DNA from 4 places in the Exiguobacterium sp. s50 genome. Region 1 is predicted to be linked to each of the others. Evidence: riboswitches for the same ligand, from Rfam matches in the RefSeq annotation. Region 1 holds a riboswitch; each other region holds the start of a gene.
The links. A riboswitch is a leader RNA that binds a small molecule or an ion and turns the genes downstream of it on or off. The one in region 1 is predicted to bind thiamine pyrophosphate.

Region 1 (3,783 bases):
CATTCTACAATAAGTACCTAGTTATTAAAAGAACCTGCTCCATAAACTCGGTCAATTGTAGCCGTAACCCTCATTCATTATTAAAATCCTTTCCAGTAATGTCAAGTTTTTTTCTTGTCATCCTATGATTTTCTAGTTGCATCGTGAAAAAACCCGTGCTAATATAAACGAGTGTCTATTAGGACGAACCCACATAAAAAAGGAGGGGAAACGCATGGCACGTAAATGCTACGTAACAGGTAAATCACCTAAATCAGGTAACAACCGTTCGCACGCACTCAACAAGACAAAACGCACTTGGGGTGTAAACGTACAAAAAGTTCGTATTCTCGTTGACGGTAAACCTAAACGAGTTTGGGTTTCAGCTCGCGCTCTTAAATCAGGTCTCGTTGAACGCGTATAATTTTTATACACGAACGAAATAAATCCCAGCGGCATTCGCCGATGGGATTTTTTTGTGTTCATTTTTTGATAGACAGCACGAGCACCATACCGTCGTGCACGATCAAGTCCGCCGCTTCATCGTCCCATTCGTTCGAGATGGTGAGCGCCTCATGGCTGACGACATCGTGACGGTCGAGCGGATATTTGACGCCGCGGATGGTCACGTTCGCCTGCTTCCATGGGATGAGCGACAAATAGTGACCGTCTTGACGCGGGAGTTCATAGCGTCCCGACCCGACGAGTCGTACCGTCTGCCCTGCCGTGACGAGACGCATCTCAGGATACGCCTCGAGCAGACCGATATTGCTGAGCGTCATATCGAGCCGGCCGCCGAGCGCACCGTAGACGAGCATTTCCGTCGCGCCATGCCCCCGTGCCGCCTCGAGAGCGATCTCGAGGTCGGTCACATCTTTCTCAGATGGATAACGGACGGCGTCGATCGGCACTTCGCCCGTGAAGGAGTCGAAATCGCCGACGACGAGATCTGGGTTCAGCCCGTGGTTCAACAGTGTCTCGTACCCCCCATCGACGCCGATGATGTAATCGACGTCACGCGGGAGTCCCGAGATTGGTTCCGGGCTGGCCGCCACAATCAACACCCGCATTAGCGGACGTCCCGGGTCGCGAGCGTCGCGAAGCGCGGTGCCGAGACGAACAAGAGGACGAGGACGACGGCCGACACGAGGAAGGACGGGAGCATGTACGTCATGTTATAGGCGAACGAGTAGGCGACGACCGGACCTTCCGCGTATTCGGCGAAGAAGACGATCCCCGACAAGACGTGGGCCCCGTAACGAAGCAGTGAACCGAGGAGCGCGCCGAGCACCAAATAAACGACGAGCGTCTTTTTCGCCTCATCCTTGGCGGCTCGTTTCACTTGACCAGCGAACAGCCCCGCCATCCCGACGACACCGTAAGCGAACGTGTAGTCGAGCAGGAACTGGACCGGCGTGAAGATATAGGCCCCGAACAGCAGTTGCAGCGTTCCGACAAGTGCACCGGTCGCAAGTCCGCCTTTCAAACCGTGACGATACGCCATGACGAAAATCGGCAACATCGCCAAGCTGATTGACCCGCCTTGCGGCATCCGGAACGGGATGAGCAAATCAAAAATCAAACCGAGTGCGGCGAACAATGAGATTTCAATGAGCGCCTGTAATTTTAAACGTTGTTTCATCTATTTCCCTCCTTAAAATATGAGCGAACGACAAAAAGCAGCATGACGTAAACGCCATGCTGCTATCGAGTAGCAACGTGCATTTTCGCCACATCCCTACGTCCGTGTGAACGGAACAGGTTCAAAGGGTTAGCGTATGCCTCTCAGCCACAGAATGTGACACCCCTTGCGACAATATTTGTTGTTCTATGGACGATTATACACGAGATGCGTTGCGAATGCTATCGATTGCGTCTTTATAGCTCGGCTCGTTATAGATGGCCGAGCCGGCCACGAGCACGTCAGCACCGGCATCGATACATAATTTCGCAGTCTCCGCGTTGACGCCTCCGTCAATCTCGATTTCAAAGTCGAGACGGCGCGCTTGGCGCATCTCGTTCAACGCCGCGATTTTCGGCACGACCGATTCGATGAACTTCTGACCCCCAAAGCCAGGGTTCACCGTCATGAGAAGTACCATGTCGACGTCACCGAGCACGTGTTCAATCAATGACAGCGGCGTATGCGGGTTGAGAACGACGCCACACTTGGCTCCGGCCGCCTTAATTTGTTGAAGCACGCGATGCAAATGGTTCGTCGCTTCGACGTGGACGGTGACGATGTCCGCTCCCGCCTTGATGAAGTCTTCGACGAAGCGCTCCGGTTGGTCGATCATCAAGTGGACGTCTAACACCATGTCCGACTTCTTCCGTAAGCTCGCGAGCACCGGGAGACCGATCGAGATGTTCGGGACGAATTGACCGTCCATGACGTCAAAATGGATATAATCCGCGCCGGCCTCTTGGACCGCCTTCACTTCTGCCTCTAGGTTGGCGAAGTCCGCCGCTAAAATCGAGGGTGCAATTTTAATCATGTCAGTACCTCCGTTGTCTATCGTTTAACTCTGCCATAAACGTAACATAATTCTCATAACGGGTGGAAGCGATTTCTCCCGCCTCGACGGCCGCTTTGACGGCACAACCCGGTTCGTTCAAATGGGCACAGCCTCGGAACTTACAGTCGTCATGCCGCTCGACGAACTCAGGGAAGCACCAGCGCATCTCCTCGACTTCGAGTTCTTCTGGGAACTCGAGGCTTGAGAAACCAGGCGTGTCAGCGACGAGCCCGTCAGCGAGCGTGATGAGCGTGACGTGACGCGTCGTGTGCTTGCCTCGGCCGAGCGACTTCGAGATTTTCCCGGTCGCGAGTTCTAGTTCCGGCGCGACCGCGTTCAAGAGCGAACTCTTGCCAACTCCGGTCTGTCCGGCAAACACGCTCGTCTTCTCTTTAAACGACCCACGAATTTGTTCAATCCCCGACCCGGTCTCCGTCGACGTCTCGATGACCTCATAGCCGATTGACCGATATAAGGCCGCTGCCGCTTGAATCGTTTCGAGTTCCGACTCCGTCAACAAGTCCATTTTCGTTAAGACAATAATCGGATGGACTTGCTTCGATTCGATTAAGACGAGGAAACGGTCGAGCAGATGGAACGAGAACGCCGGTTCCTTGACCGAGAACAGCAAGAACGCTTGATCGATGTTAGCGATCGGCGGGCGGACGAGATGGTTCGACCGCTCATCGACGGCCAAGATATAGCCTGTGCCGTCCCCTTGGTCTTGAATATCGACATCGTCGCCGACGACCGGCGAGATGTTCCGGTTGCGGAAATTGCCGCGGGCGCGACAACGGATCTCTTGTTTCTCTTCCGTCATGACATCATAAAACCCGCCTTGTAATCGAATAATCGTACCTTTCATCCTATGACCTCCTTAGAAAAAGAGGCGACGCGCGCGCCACCTCTTCATTGTGAATCTTTTGCTTGTGCGTACGTCACCGTATCCGTCCGGACGACTTCCCCGTCGACTTCGATCGTCGCGGTTCCGACTTCGTCCGGTGCAATGACGAGCGTATACGAGTAAGTCGTCGTCTCCGTTATCTTATCACGCAACACTTCGACTTCGCCACGGGCGTCTACCGTCCGAATGACGACCTCGAGTGCCACAGGTTCTTCGCCTTCAGCAGGCGGATCGATTTCGACGTTGACTTCCCGTTCAATCGAGACGTCGGTCGGTTCGACCCCTTGCGACACGATGACGGTCAATTCCGTCCCCGGGTCGACGGCTGTTCCAGCCGTCGGTAACTGACGAATGATTTGGTTGGCGGGCACGCTCGTTGAATAC
Region 2 (3,783 bases), on a different contig from region 1:
CCTCCATGATGGAACGACCTTTGGCAAGTTCCGCTGTAAGCGCCGCCGAAAATGTACAACCTGTTCCGTGTGTATCGCTCGTCTGGATGCGCGGGGCCGAGAGGAGGAACACTTCTGACTCCGTCATGATCAAGTCTTCGGCAGTTTCACCTTCGAGATGGCCGCCTTTTAAAATAACCGCGCGCACACCGTACGCTAACATCCGCCGAGCCGCCTCGAGACGATCATTAAACGATCGAATCGTCAAACCGGTCAGCACTTCCGCTTCCGGCACGTTCGGCGTGACGACTGTCGCGAGTGGCAACAAGAAGGTCTTGAGCGCATCGACCGCCGTGTCCTGTAAAAGCGGAGCCCCTCCTTTCGCAATCATGACCGGGTCGACGACGAGTCGGTTGAAGACATGACGTTTCACCCCGGTAGCGACCGCCTCGATGCGCGACGCATCAAATAACATCCCGGTCTTACATGCTGCGATCGAAAAGTCCGAACCGATTGCATCGAGTTGTTGCGTGACGAGTTCCGGCGACACTGCTTCGACCCCATGCACCCCACGAGTGTTTTGAGCGGTGACGGCCGTCAGAACGCTCGTCCCGAACACGCCGAGCTCTTGAAACGTCTTCAAATCAGCTTGGATTCCCGCTCCCCCGCCAGAGTCCGAACCCGCAATCGTCAATACTTGCGGCCGCATCATAACACCACCTCAATACGGTCGCTCGGCAACTCGACGGCCGTCATCTTGCCGAGTTCATTCAAGAAATGAACGGGGAAGTCGCCCGGTCCGTCCGCCAAAGCGGTAGCCAGTTCGCCGCACCGGGCATATCCGGCGAGCGCTGTCGCCGTGGCCGTAACCGCATCCCGTTCGACCGCAAGGAACGCACCGACGACCGCACTCAGTAAACAACCGGTCCCTGTCGTCCGGGCCATCGCGCCAGTGCCGCCTTTAATTTCAATCGTCACGTCCCCGTCACTGACGACATCCGTCTCTCCGGTCACGGCAACGACACAGGTGTAGCGCTTAGCCGCTTCACGCGCGATGTGATTCAAATCATCCCGCGTTTCCCCGGCATCAACGCCGCGCGCCGCCGCGTCGAGACCAATCAATGTCGCGATTTCTCCGGCATTCCCACGGATGACCGTCGCACGGACAGATTGCAGAATCGCCTCGGCGACGTCGCGCCGAAATGAGGTCGCCCCGACACCAACCGGATCGAAGACGACTGGACGACCTGCTTGATTCGCCGCCTGTCCGGCTCGAATCATCGTACGTTCCGTCATTGCATCGAGTGTACCGATATTGAGCACGAGCGCATCGCTTAAAGACGCCATCTCGGCCACTTCTTCGACCGCGGACGCCATGACCGGGGCCGCCCCGATGGCGAGCAACCCGTTCGCTGAAAAGTTGGCGACGACGATATTCGTGATGTTGTGGATGAGTGGCCGTTCGGCTCTGACTTTGTCCCATAAGTCGCGCTTCATCGTGTCACCCCCGCCGGTAAATCCCACGACTCGAGCGTCCACGCCATCTCCCAAAACGCATGTTCATAATAACAACTCTTCAAGAACAACTGTTGATACCGAAAGCGTTCTTCCGCTGTCGCTTGTCCGGCGAGCACGTCGAGTCGTTCAATCTGTTCCTCGACGAGGTCGCGGAACCATTCCGACCCGTACGTCGCAATCCACGTCGCATAAATCGGATGATCGGGTGTCGCGTCTTTCATGCGTTCGCCAATCTCGTAATAAACCCAATAGCACGGCAAAATTGCTGCGAGCACATCACCGAGCGTTGGACCGGCATGTTGCATATGGAGCGCATAGGCGTAAGCCGTCGGAGCCGGCTCGAACGTCGCCCACTCTGCGTCCGTCACGTCGAGCAACGTGAAAAACTCACGATGCAGCGCATGCTCTGCTTCGATGGTATGGAGCGCGTGCGTCAAAAAGCGGCTCGCCACTTCCATGTTCGGGGCGAGGGTCGCGCCTTTCGCCTGTACTTTCGAGAACTGATTCAAATAATACGAGTCTTGCATGACGTAATGCCGAAACTTCGCCTCGTCGAGTTCACCCGTTCCGAGCTCGCGGACGAACGGATGGTCAAAGCTGGCTTGAAACAAGGTCTCGGCCTCTTGTCGTAGATGTGCGGTGAATGTCATGTTTTCTCCTCCTTTGTGATCAAAAAAGACGCCGCCTCCCATAACGGAAGCGGCGTCGGATTTACACAAAGTGTACGAAAACAATCGGTTCGCCCACTTCCCTACGCTAGCGTGAACTAGATCAGGTTCAAAGGGTCTGGACCTCGTCCATCTCAGCCGCGTCACGCGACTCCCCTAGTGGTAAACATTATGAAATTCGGTCGTCTACGACCACATCATATCAGTCTTTCCCTGTACTGAAAACCCTTTATCGCGAAAAGCGCCGGTTCAACAACGTCCCCATTTGCGAGAACCGCTCGGTGCCGAGCTTGCGACGGTTCGACGCGGCGAACACGTAATAATCGACTTTGCCCATATAATAAATCAAACGCAGGCCGGCCAAGAAGAACGTGATCGTTGTGCTGACGGCAAAGCCGACACCGTACCAATCGATGCCGCGCGGCAAGAGCAGTAACGTGAACAACGCGTTCAACGTGAAGAACGAGATGTTGACGAACAACGCCCCGCGCCGGTCCTCGAAATAGAGCAACAACAACGTCAAGATGAGAATCATCGCATTCGCGAACGCCGCGAGCGTCGTCATCCGAAAGATTTGACCGATCTCATCCGGGACACCAATCCAACTGACGAACACGCCCGCCATCAGGATGGCGAACAGCGTCACCACGCCTTGGCTCCGCGCAAGTCGAATCAACTCATTTTTCAATACGGACGTCATCGTCTGTTTCGCCTTCTCGATTTGATGGAGTGCCCCGCCGTAGTTGATCAATCCATAAAACGTACGGTAGCGCTCATAAAACCGGGTCTCGACAGCGACGACGAACAACAGCTGCGTCGGGATAATCGTCAAGTACGACCAAAAGATGGCCGTGTCATAATACGGGTTGAACAAGAACGAGTCCGCGATGATCACACGTCCTTCACCGAACCAGATGATGAAATTCGTGACCCAAATCCCGAGCACGTACAACACGCCGATGGCGAACAAGTCTGGATAGCGGTCGAAGTACTTGAAGTACGAGAACTCTTTCACCGCGTAACGGAGCGGGAACGTCCGGAGCATCGCGAAGAACAACCCGAACAACGTCACAATCATCCCGACCGTGAAACCGAGCAACAGCTCAAGACTCGACGGGTCGACCATGAGACGGCTAATCGCATAGACGCTCCCGACCGAGATGAGTCCGCCGAGCAGGAAGCTATAGGCCACGGCTTGATAATACTTGGCGGCACTTAAAAACAAGAACATGACCCAGATGACGTTAATCGTCATGAATAAAACGAACAACGTCAGTTTGTACAGAAAATCGAGCGGCGACAATAGCCAAAAGATACTATACAGCAAGCCTGCCGCGAGAATCGTCACTTTGAGCATCCCGGTGAACACCGGGAAAATCTCATGTGCCTTCTTCTCATAAAACAAGTCCGCCACGTATCGGGTGACGACGAGCTGTTGAAAACTGAACAAGATTTGCGAGAAGATGAACGCGTACGAGACCGAGATCATGAAGAGCGTCCGTTCGGCGAGCGACAACGTCGGCATTTGGAACGCCAACCATTGAATCGTACCGACGACCAAGATGACAATCAACCACGGTCCGGATGTGACGAGGCCGGAGAACGTGTACGCCTTCAG
Region 3 (3,783 bases), on a different contig from region 1:
GATGAGCCGGAGATTGTGGGACGAGTCCGACTTCTTGATGTTCGCGGGCAAGGCTCTTGAGCCAAGTCGATTTGCCACTGCCGTTTCGACCAAGTACGGCAATGAGATCACCCTCGGCGACGGTCAGCTCGCTCGTTGCTAGGTTGAATGTTTTTCGTTTCAATTGCGGTACGTGAAATAAAATAGTATTTCCTTGTATCACTTCAACCGGAGAGAACGTATAATCCGGGCGGGCAACGAACGGTCCGTCATAGTTGATGCGTCCGTTCACGAGTTCCACTTCTCTGTCGAAGAATCCGCCCCATAGGAAGGGTCGATGCTCGATGACGACAACGTTTACCGTCTGTGCGACGTTGTCGAGCCACTGAACGAAACGGGTTGAGGTTTCGGGATCAAGGTGCGCGAGCGGCTCATCGAGTAGTAGCCATTCCGGCTTCCCGATCAAAGCACAGGCGACAGCGATTTGTTGCTTTTCACCACCTGACAGGTCATGAATGACTCGGTCACGATAATCGGTCAACTGCAATTCCGCTAAAATCTTGGCCACACGCGCCATCATCTCGTCCCTCGCCACGGCAAAATTTTCGAGTGTGAAAATCAATTCCTCCTCGACCGTTTGCATGACGAACTGACTGTCAGGATCTTGAAACACCGTTCCAACACGACGATTCACCTCACCAGCTGCATACGTGTCGTAAGAGCGGTCAAACAAATATAGTTTTCCCGTCACGATGCCATCGCAGTTCTCTGGATACAGACGATTCAACAAAGAGAACAACGTCGATTTTCCCGACCCGCTCGCCCCCGTGATGAGTGTCCTCCCAGCAGTTAATTGAAGCGTGATGTCCGTCAATACTTCGCTCTGTTTTTCCGGATAGCGGAATGACAGCTGTTCTGCCTCAACCATGCACACGTCCCTGACGCGCGATGGCATACCCTTCGAGCGCACCCGTCCGAAGCAACAAGTCGCTTAAAATCTTACCTCCCAGACCGGCAATGAGCATCCCGCTCGTCGCTCGTAACGCGAACATCGTCGCCACGTATGTCGGACTGAGGGCAGCGAGTCCACCCATGACGTACGTATACGCGAAACTAGTCGCAGCTGCACCAAATCCGGCCAGCATGAGCACCCAAAGGTCATATCGCTTGTAGCTCGTGACCGCAAACGCTGCTTCAGCACCAAGTCCTTGAATGATCCCGACTAAAATAATACGAGGTCCAATCGCGTTACCAATCATCATCTCAATCGTCGCCGCAAGCACTTCGGACAAGAATGCGGCGCCAGGTCGGCGGATGATATAAGCCGCAATAATCGAGACGATGAACCAAATCCCAAAAATCCATTCGTACGCGATCGGTCCAATCAAGCCAGCCCATAGATTCCCGACATGGACGAACGCCAAATAGACGACAGCGAACACGACCGATAAAATGGCCAACAAGACGATTTCTTTTAACTTCCACGACTTAAGCATGCTGTTGTCCCTCGTGTGACGGGCTGTTCACGCTGAACGTCACCGTCATGACGACGTGGCTCGTCTTCGCACGGACCCGGTCGAACGTCGCCTCGTAAAATGAAAACACCGGTTCGATGTCGCCGTGAATGCCCGAGGCGTAATGCATCGAGTCATTGAAGACGCCACGCTCTTTCGCAAAGGCAATTTCTTCGTAGATGATGTCCATATACTTCGCGTCCCCGAGCGGATAGAGGGCGAACTGGGAAGAGACGTACTGGGTCGATACCGGACCGTTCACAGGATCAGTTGTCACGTCGAGCAGGTTGTCTCCTGCCGTGTCGCCTGGGCAGCCGACCGAGAACGTCCCGCTCATCGACATATGTTCCCCGTTCTTCGACGCATGTGACAAGACGGCTTTGGCCACGTCGAACACATGCTCACTGCGTCCCCGGATGACCGTCGAGACGTCATCGGTATGCCGCCAAACGTTTTGCAAGTTCGTCTCTTTCAATGCCCCTTTGATGACACTCACAAAATCAGATGTCATTGGGCTCAGCGTAAAGCGGAATCCGACGATCGGACTCGTACCACATTGGTTGTTCATGTTCTATTCCCCCTTATTGTATGTACACAAAAAAGCCGCATCCATGAGAATGCGGCCACTCGTCCAATGTAATAATCCATTAGAAAAAGTGCCACACTTCCTCACGCCGGTATTACCCGGATCGAGTCATAAGGGATTGGAGCCATGCTCACATCTCAGCCGAAGCACCCCTAGTGTAGTCCAATGTATGCGGTTATCTATGCAACGAGAAGTATAGACGACCGCTCCGAATTTGTAAACGGTTTATGTGAAAGTCACGATACCGTTCCCCGGAAGCGTGTCCTGCAACGTCGTCCAATCGAGCGCCATCTCCTCATCCGTCAACAGACACGCGTCGAGTCCGGCCTCGATGACCGCACGCTCCATCCGCTGCCCGATCAAGACGAGCTCCGTCTGACGGTCCCCGTACGGCTCGACGTAGTCGGCGGCGAGCTCAGGTTCTGCCGTGAACATGAGACTCCGCTCTTCCTCCGGCAGCGTCGCGAGCCAACGTCCCGCGTGTTCGAGCGTCGATGCGTACCCCGCTTGCGAGAACAGGCAGGCGATGTCGTTCCGGGAGGCGATCCATAAGAAACCTTTGGCGCGGACGACTTGATCCGGGAACGCCTCGATCCAGGCGTGGAGCCGCTCCGGATGAAACGGACGGCGGCGGCGATAGACGAACGAACTGATGCCGTATTCCTCCGTCTCTGGTGTGTGTGTCTCGGCCTCTAGTTCTTGAATCCAGCCGGCGGCGTGCATCGCCTGCTCGAAATCGAAAAGATTGACGTCCAACAGCTCCGTCAACTCCACGTTCGCGTAAACTGACGTCAACAGTTTGGCGGTTGGATTGAGCGCCTTCAACAGCCCGGCCATCTCACCGAGTTCTGTCTCGGTCACGCGGTCCGCCTTGTTCAAGACGATGATGTCCGCGAACTCGATTTGGTCGACAAGCAGGTCGACGACTTCGCGGACGTCCGTCTCATCGATGGCCTGCTTCCGTTCATGAAGCGACTCGCCCGAGTTGAAATCTTTCAAGAACCGATACGCATCGACGACCGTCACCATCGCATCGATATAGACACGGCTCGTCAAGTCGATGCCAAGGGCGTCATCGGCGTATGTAAACGTTTGAGCGACCGGAATCGGTTCTGAGATGCCAGATGACTCGATGATAATCCCGTCGAGCTCACGGTCGTTCGTGATCTCCTGTACCGCTTCGAGCAGGTCCTCACGGAGCGTGCAACAGATGCAGCCGTTCGATAGCTCGACCAATTTTTCGTCCGTCCGCGAGAAACCGTTCTGCTCGATCAATCGTTCGTCGATGTTCAACTCGCTCATGTCGTTGACGATGACCGCATATTTCTTGCCGGACCGATTGTTCAACAGATGATTCATCAATGTCGTCTTGCCGCTCCCTAAATAACCGGACAGCACCGTGATTGGAATTCGTTTCATGTATCTTCACTCATAAATCGTAATCATTACTCTTTAGATAATGACGGGTCACCTTTGTCTTGTCAAGAAAAAACACGCCCGTTCCCGGACGTGTTCCTTTCCCTATTCTTCCAACGCCTTGCGTTCCGCCTCGGAGCGGGGATACGTGTTCGCTTGCCACTCGGCCCGATAAATCGAATCGAGCTGCGTCAGACCGACCTCATCCTCATCCTTATCGGCATCGACACTCGGGGCCTCATCCCAGCGCGGATTCAAATACGTGTGGTCGTCTTCCTGGTTCGAATC
Region 4 (3,783 bases), on a different contig from region 1:
TCCTCGGTCAGCGCCTATATCTTGCCGAAGCGCGGACTGGACATGGAAGAGGTGCGCCGATGGCTGCCGATACGCTGACGATTCAACTTGTCGATGACACAAACCGGGAGGCTGTTGTCGCCTTGACCGTCGCTTCTGACCAAGCTCGCTTTATCGAAACAAACGCCGAATCGCTTCGCGAGATGGAAACCGATGTCAAATATGCGTGGCAGTGCTATGCGCTTTGTCGCGATGAGCATCCCGTCGGCTTCATGATGATTGGGGCCGAGAACAAGGTGGAGCGTTACATCTGGCTCGATCGATTTATGATCGATGTGACAGAGCAAGGGAAAGGCATCGGTTCAACATGTTTACAACTTACGATTCAGTGGATGAAAGAACGCTTCGATGTCGATGACCTCATCCTCAGTCTGCATCCGATGAACGAACCGGCGAAACGGTTCTATGCGAAGGGGGGATTTGTCGACAGTGGCCTGATTGATGAGGCGAACGGGGAAGAGATTTGGGTGTATCACGTCAAACAGGGACAGCCGTCATAAGTCGGCCGTCCCTGTTTTCGTCGTCGTTGAGCCTTGAACAGCACTGCCCGCTTTGAAAAAGAGAACGATCGCAGCCACTCCGAAAATCGAGATGAACACGTTTTGGAGCAGCACATCGACGAACATCGGCTCGCTGGAGAACGTGCCCGTCGCAATTTGAGCATTCCAGCGGGTGAACGTGGCGATGCGTTCAAGCGTGTACAAGAGACCGGACATGAACAAGCAAGCGGTGGCAACCAGTAATAGCGTCAATCGATTCAAAAAATGACCTCCTAATATCTGATATCCTGATTTTACCATTTACTATCAGTGGGAGGGAAGTACTTATCGCTTCGCCGTGAGCGGTCGCAATTGTTTGACCCGAGCCAAGACAATCCAGCCGAGCACGGACCCAGTCACGCTCGAGGCAAGGAAGGCTGGAAAGAAGAACAGCGCCCCGAACTCGGTCCCCATCAATAACTTGGCATACGGGACGGCGACGAGCGAAGCGATGAGGCCGGTCCCGATGACTTCACCAAATGCGGCGAAGGCTACGCGGTTCGTCCTCATATAAAAGATACCTGCGAGCAGTGCGCCAATCATGCCACCAGGGAACGCGAGGAGCGACCCAGTACCGGTCATGACACGGACGAGTCCGGTCACGAACGCGACGAGAACGGCCCCGATCGGTCCGACGGTGACGGCGGCGATGACGTTCACCATATGTTGAATCGGATAGGCACGGGCGACACCGGTCGGAATCGAGATGAACAGGGAACCGATGACGGCGATGGCGACGAGCATCGCCATCCAAGTGAGTTGTTGAATACGCATAGATAGTCTCCTTTCAAAATGAAAACGCCACTTCTCCAAGTGGAAAAGTGGCGTGGAAAAACAGACGAATCCCACACCACTTCCCTACGCTGGTATGAGCCAGATCAGGTTCGAAGGGTCCGGCGCATGCCGTCTCAGCCCGAAGGCTCCCCTAGTGGTCGTTTATTAACATGAGTATAGCATACCGTCATTTGACGCGGTCGAGCTTTCGCGGTCGGAACGTGACATAGGCGATGCCGACGAATAGGCCGTACAGCAAAAGGGAAAAGACGAGATTAATCAACCACGGGAGTGTCCCCATGAACACGGCGACGGACGCGTTTTGAAACCAGACGAGCGAGAGCGACAGCCCGACAAAGCTGAGAACGAGCGTTGTCCAAAAGCCGACAGCTCGGCGCTTGAACAGACGCCAAACGAGCAGCCCGATGATGAGACTGACGACGGCCGTCGCCCCTAAGTACATATACAAGATGGCATCGACCGGGTATGAGTAATATACAACGTCCATATCGTTTCCTCCTAGGAGATGATGAAAGAAAGGGTGAACAGGATGAGACAGGCAATCCCATGGCGTGACCGATCGTTTCGTGAACGGTTCGAACGATGGATTGAGGCAAACGTGCCGAATGCGAGGTGGCACGTGATCAAAGATACCGATTTGACGTACTTGCTTGTTGGCGCGCTCGATGAGGAACGTTACTACGCCAAAGCGGTGACCGATATCAGCCGCGGCGAGGCCGGATTGTCGGCGTTTCTGGCCGAGCGGCATCCTGATTTCGTGCCTGACGTCATCGCCATCGATTCAGCCCGGAACTGGTTGCTCATGCGAGACATCGGCGGAGAGGCGCTACGTGAACGACCGGACGTGAGTCGATACGAAGCGGCGTTGCGTCAATACGCACAGCTGCAGCGACAGGAGGTCGACCAGATCGAGACCTGCTTGTCTTACGGCATCCCGGACCGTCGACCGGCCAAGTTGAAGGGCGAAATTCGCACGTATTTACCTGAGCTCTGCGCCGGGCTCGAGCAATACAAAGCCGAGGCTATGCTCGCGCTTCAAGATGAATTGATCGCGATGTGCGATGAGCTGGCGATTGGGATGCCGATGAGTCTCGAGCACGGTGATTTACACGGCGGCAACATCTTCTGGCGGGAACGGACGAATGATTTGTGTATCCTCGACTGGGGCGACGCGACCGTCACGCATCCGTTTTTCAGCGTGCGCGTGTTTTGGAACGCGCTGTACGACTTATTGCCGGAAGAAGACGAGGTCGCCTGGTATGAACAGATTCAAACGATGCGTACGGTTTACTTGGAAGCGTGGAGCGGCGTCGCACCCAAGGACGTACTTTGGCGTCATCTATTGATCGCCGAAGAGCTCGGTTGCGTCTATCGTGCCTTGTCGTGGCATGTGTATGTGACGAGGTACCGGTACGATGTAGCTGAGTCGAGCGATAAGCCGGCGCAATGGCTCAATTTGCTACTCGAGTACCGGGACTTGAAACGACGTGTCCCATAAGTCATTCATGTTTCTCGAGTAGGTTTTCATAATCCGTCTCGCTCCAAAACAGCGGAGCAATCGACTCCGGCCCTTTGAAGATCTCACCGTCCCGGTCATAGACGATGGCATAGCCACCCTCGACCTCAAAGACGATCAAATCGGCCTTCACTTCCTTGACCCCGTTCCCAGCGATGATGACGTTCTCGAGCGGGTCACGCGCGACTTGCACGCCCCATTCGTCGAGCTCGACGATGAGTGCGGACGTATAAGCGTGACGGTTATAGAGCGCCTGAAACTCGTCTTCGGTCAAAACGACGTCCGTCGGTGGGGCACTCGTCCCATATTTCCGTTTTTCAATCTCTTCGACGAATTGAAGGAACGATGCTTCTTGCCAAAACAGCGGGGCGACCGACTCGGGACCGTTAGCGATGTCCCCGTTCTCGCTCTCATAGACGGTGGCGTACGTGCCGTCATCGAGTTTGAACGGATGAATATCGGCGTATGTATGCTGGATGCCGTCGCCGGCGATGACGACGTGCTCGAACGTCTCGCGGAACGGTTTGAGACCATCGTTCTCGAGTGCCGTCAAGAGCGGCGCTACTTTTTCGTATTGGTCGAAGACGTCCTTAAAATCTTCTCGCGTCCAAGCGGTGATGTCTTCGGACGACGGCTCATTTGTATCGGCTGGGACGATGGGTTGCTCAACGGAATCGGTGCACCCGGTCAATAAAAACACACTGAATCCGAGTAGGCCTAGGCGTTTCATCAATCAAACCTCCTAAGAAAGTTACATTTTTTTCCTGTTATCAATGAGCGTAGCATGTTTGCCAGTCATTGAGAACCCGGGTACTTTCTCGCTCAGGGTTGCCGCTTCAAGTAGCGGTCGAGTGCCTCGTGAAAGCGTTGTTGCTGCTCGAACGGGATGTCATG

Region 2: it holds a riboswitch for thiamine pyrophosphate, as region 1 does, so the genes downstream of both, tenA (thiaminase II) here and thiT (energy-coupled thiamine transporter ThiT) in region 1, are expected to answer to the same signal.
Region 3: it holds a riboswitch for thiamine pyrophosphate, as region 1 does, so the genes downstream of both, KNP68_RS00140 (YkoF family thiamine/hydroxymethylpyrimidine-binding protein) here and thiT (energy-coupled thiamine transporter ThiT) in region 1, are expected to answer to the same signal.
Region 4: it holds a riboswitch for thiamine pyrophosphate, as region 1 does, so the genes downstream of both, thiW (energy coupling factor transporter S component ThiW) here and thiT (energy-coupled thiamine transporter ThiT) in region 1, are expected to answer to the same signal.

What each region holds. Positions count from the first base shown of each region.
Region 1 is NZ_JACSLP010000006.1:55,276-59,058, reverse strand. Features, by position in the region: gene rpmB (50S ribosomal protein L28) at 215-403, shown strand; gene KNP68_RS09795 (thiamine diphosphokinase) at 462-1,049, opposite strand; gene thiT (energy-coupled thiamine transporter ThiT) at 1,049-1,621, opposite strand; TPP riboswitch at 1,698-1,798, opposite strand; gene rpe (ribulose-phosphate 3-epimerase) at 1,818-2,474, opposite strand; gene rsgA (ribosome small subunit-dependent GTPase A) at 2,476-3,360, opposite strand; gene pknB (Stk1 family PASTA domain-containing Ser/Thr kinase) at 3,405-3,783, opposite strand, start outside.
Region 2 is NZ_JACSLP010000002.1:68,802-72,584, reverse strand. Features, by position in the region: gene thiD (bifunctional hydroxymethylpyrimidine kinase/phosphomethylpyrimidine kinase) at 1-688, opposite strand, end outside; gene thiM (hydroxyethylthiazole kinase) at 688-1,476, opposite strand; gene tenA (thiaminase II) at 1,473-2,147, opposite strand; TPP riboswitch at 2,229-2,333, opposite strand; gene pelG (exopolysaccharide Pel transporter PelG) at 2,395-3,783, opposite strand, start outside.
Region 3 is NZ_JACSLP010000001.1:21,145-24,927, forward strand. Features, by position in the region: gene KNP68_RS00130 (ABC transporter ATP-binding protein) at 1-907, opposite strand, end outside; gene KNP68_RS00135 (ECF transporter S component) at 900-1,475, opposite strand; gene KNP68_RS00140 (YkoF family thiamine/hydroxymethylpyrimidine-binding protein) at 1,468-2,061, opposite strand; TPP riboswitch at 2,143-2,243, opposite strand; gene KNP68_RS00145 (GTP-binding protein) at 2,305-3,498, opposite strand; gene KNP68_RS00150 (hypothetical protein) at 3,601-3,783, opposite strand, start outside.
Region 4 is NZ_JACSLP010000002.1:24,654-28,436, forward strand. Features, by position in the region: gene KNP68_RS02430 (YcxB family protein) at 1-78, shown strand, start outside; gene KNP68_RS02435 (GNAT family N-acetyltransferase) at 60-539, shown strand; gene KNP68_RS02440 (hypothetical protein) at 534-800, opposite strand; gene thiW (energy coupling factor transporter S component ThiW) at 864-1,352, opposite strand; TPP riboswitch at 1,417-1,515, opposite strand; gene KNP68_RS02450 (hypothetical protein) at 1,540-1,860, opposite strand; gene KNP68_RS02455 (aminoglycoside phosphotransferase family protein) at 1,903-2,871, shown strand; gene KNP68_RS02460 (hypothetical protein) at 2,873-3,619, opposite strand; gene KNP68_RS02465 (hypothetical protein) at 3,712-3,783, opposite strand, start outside.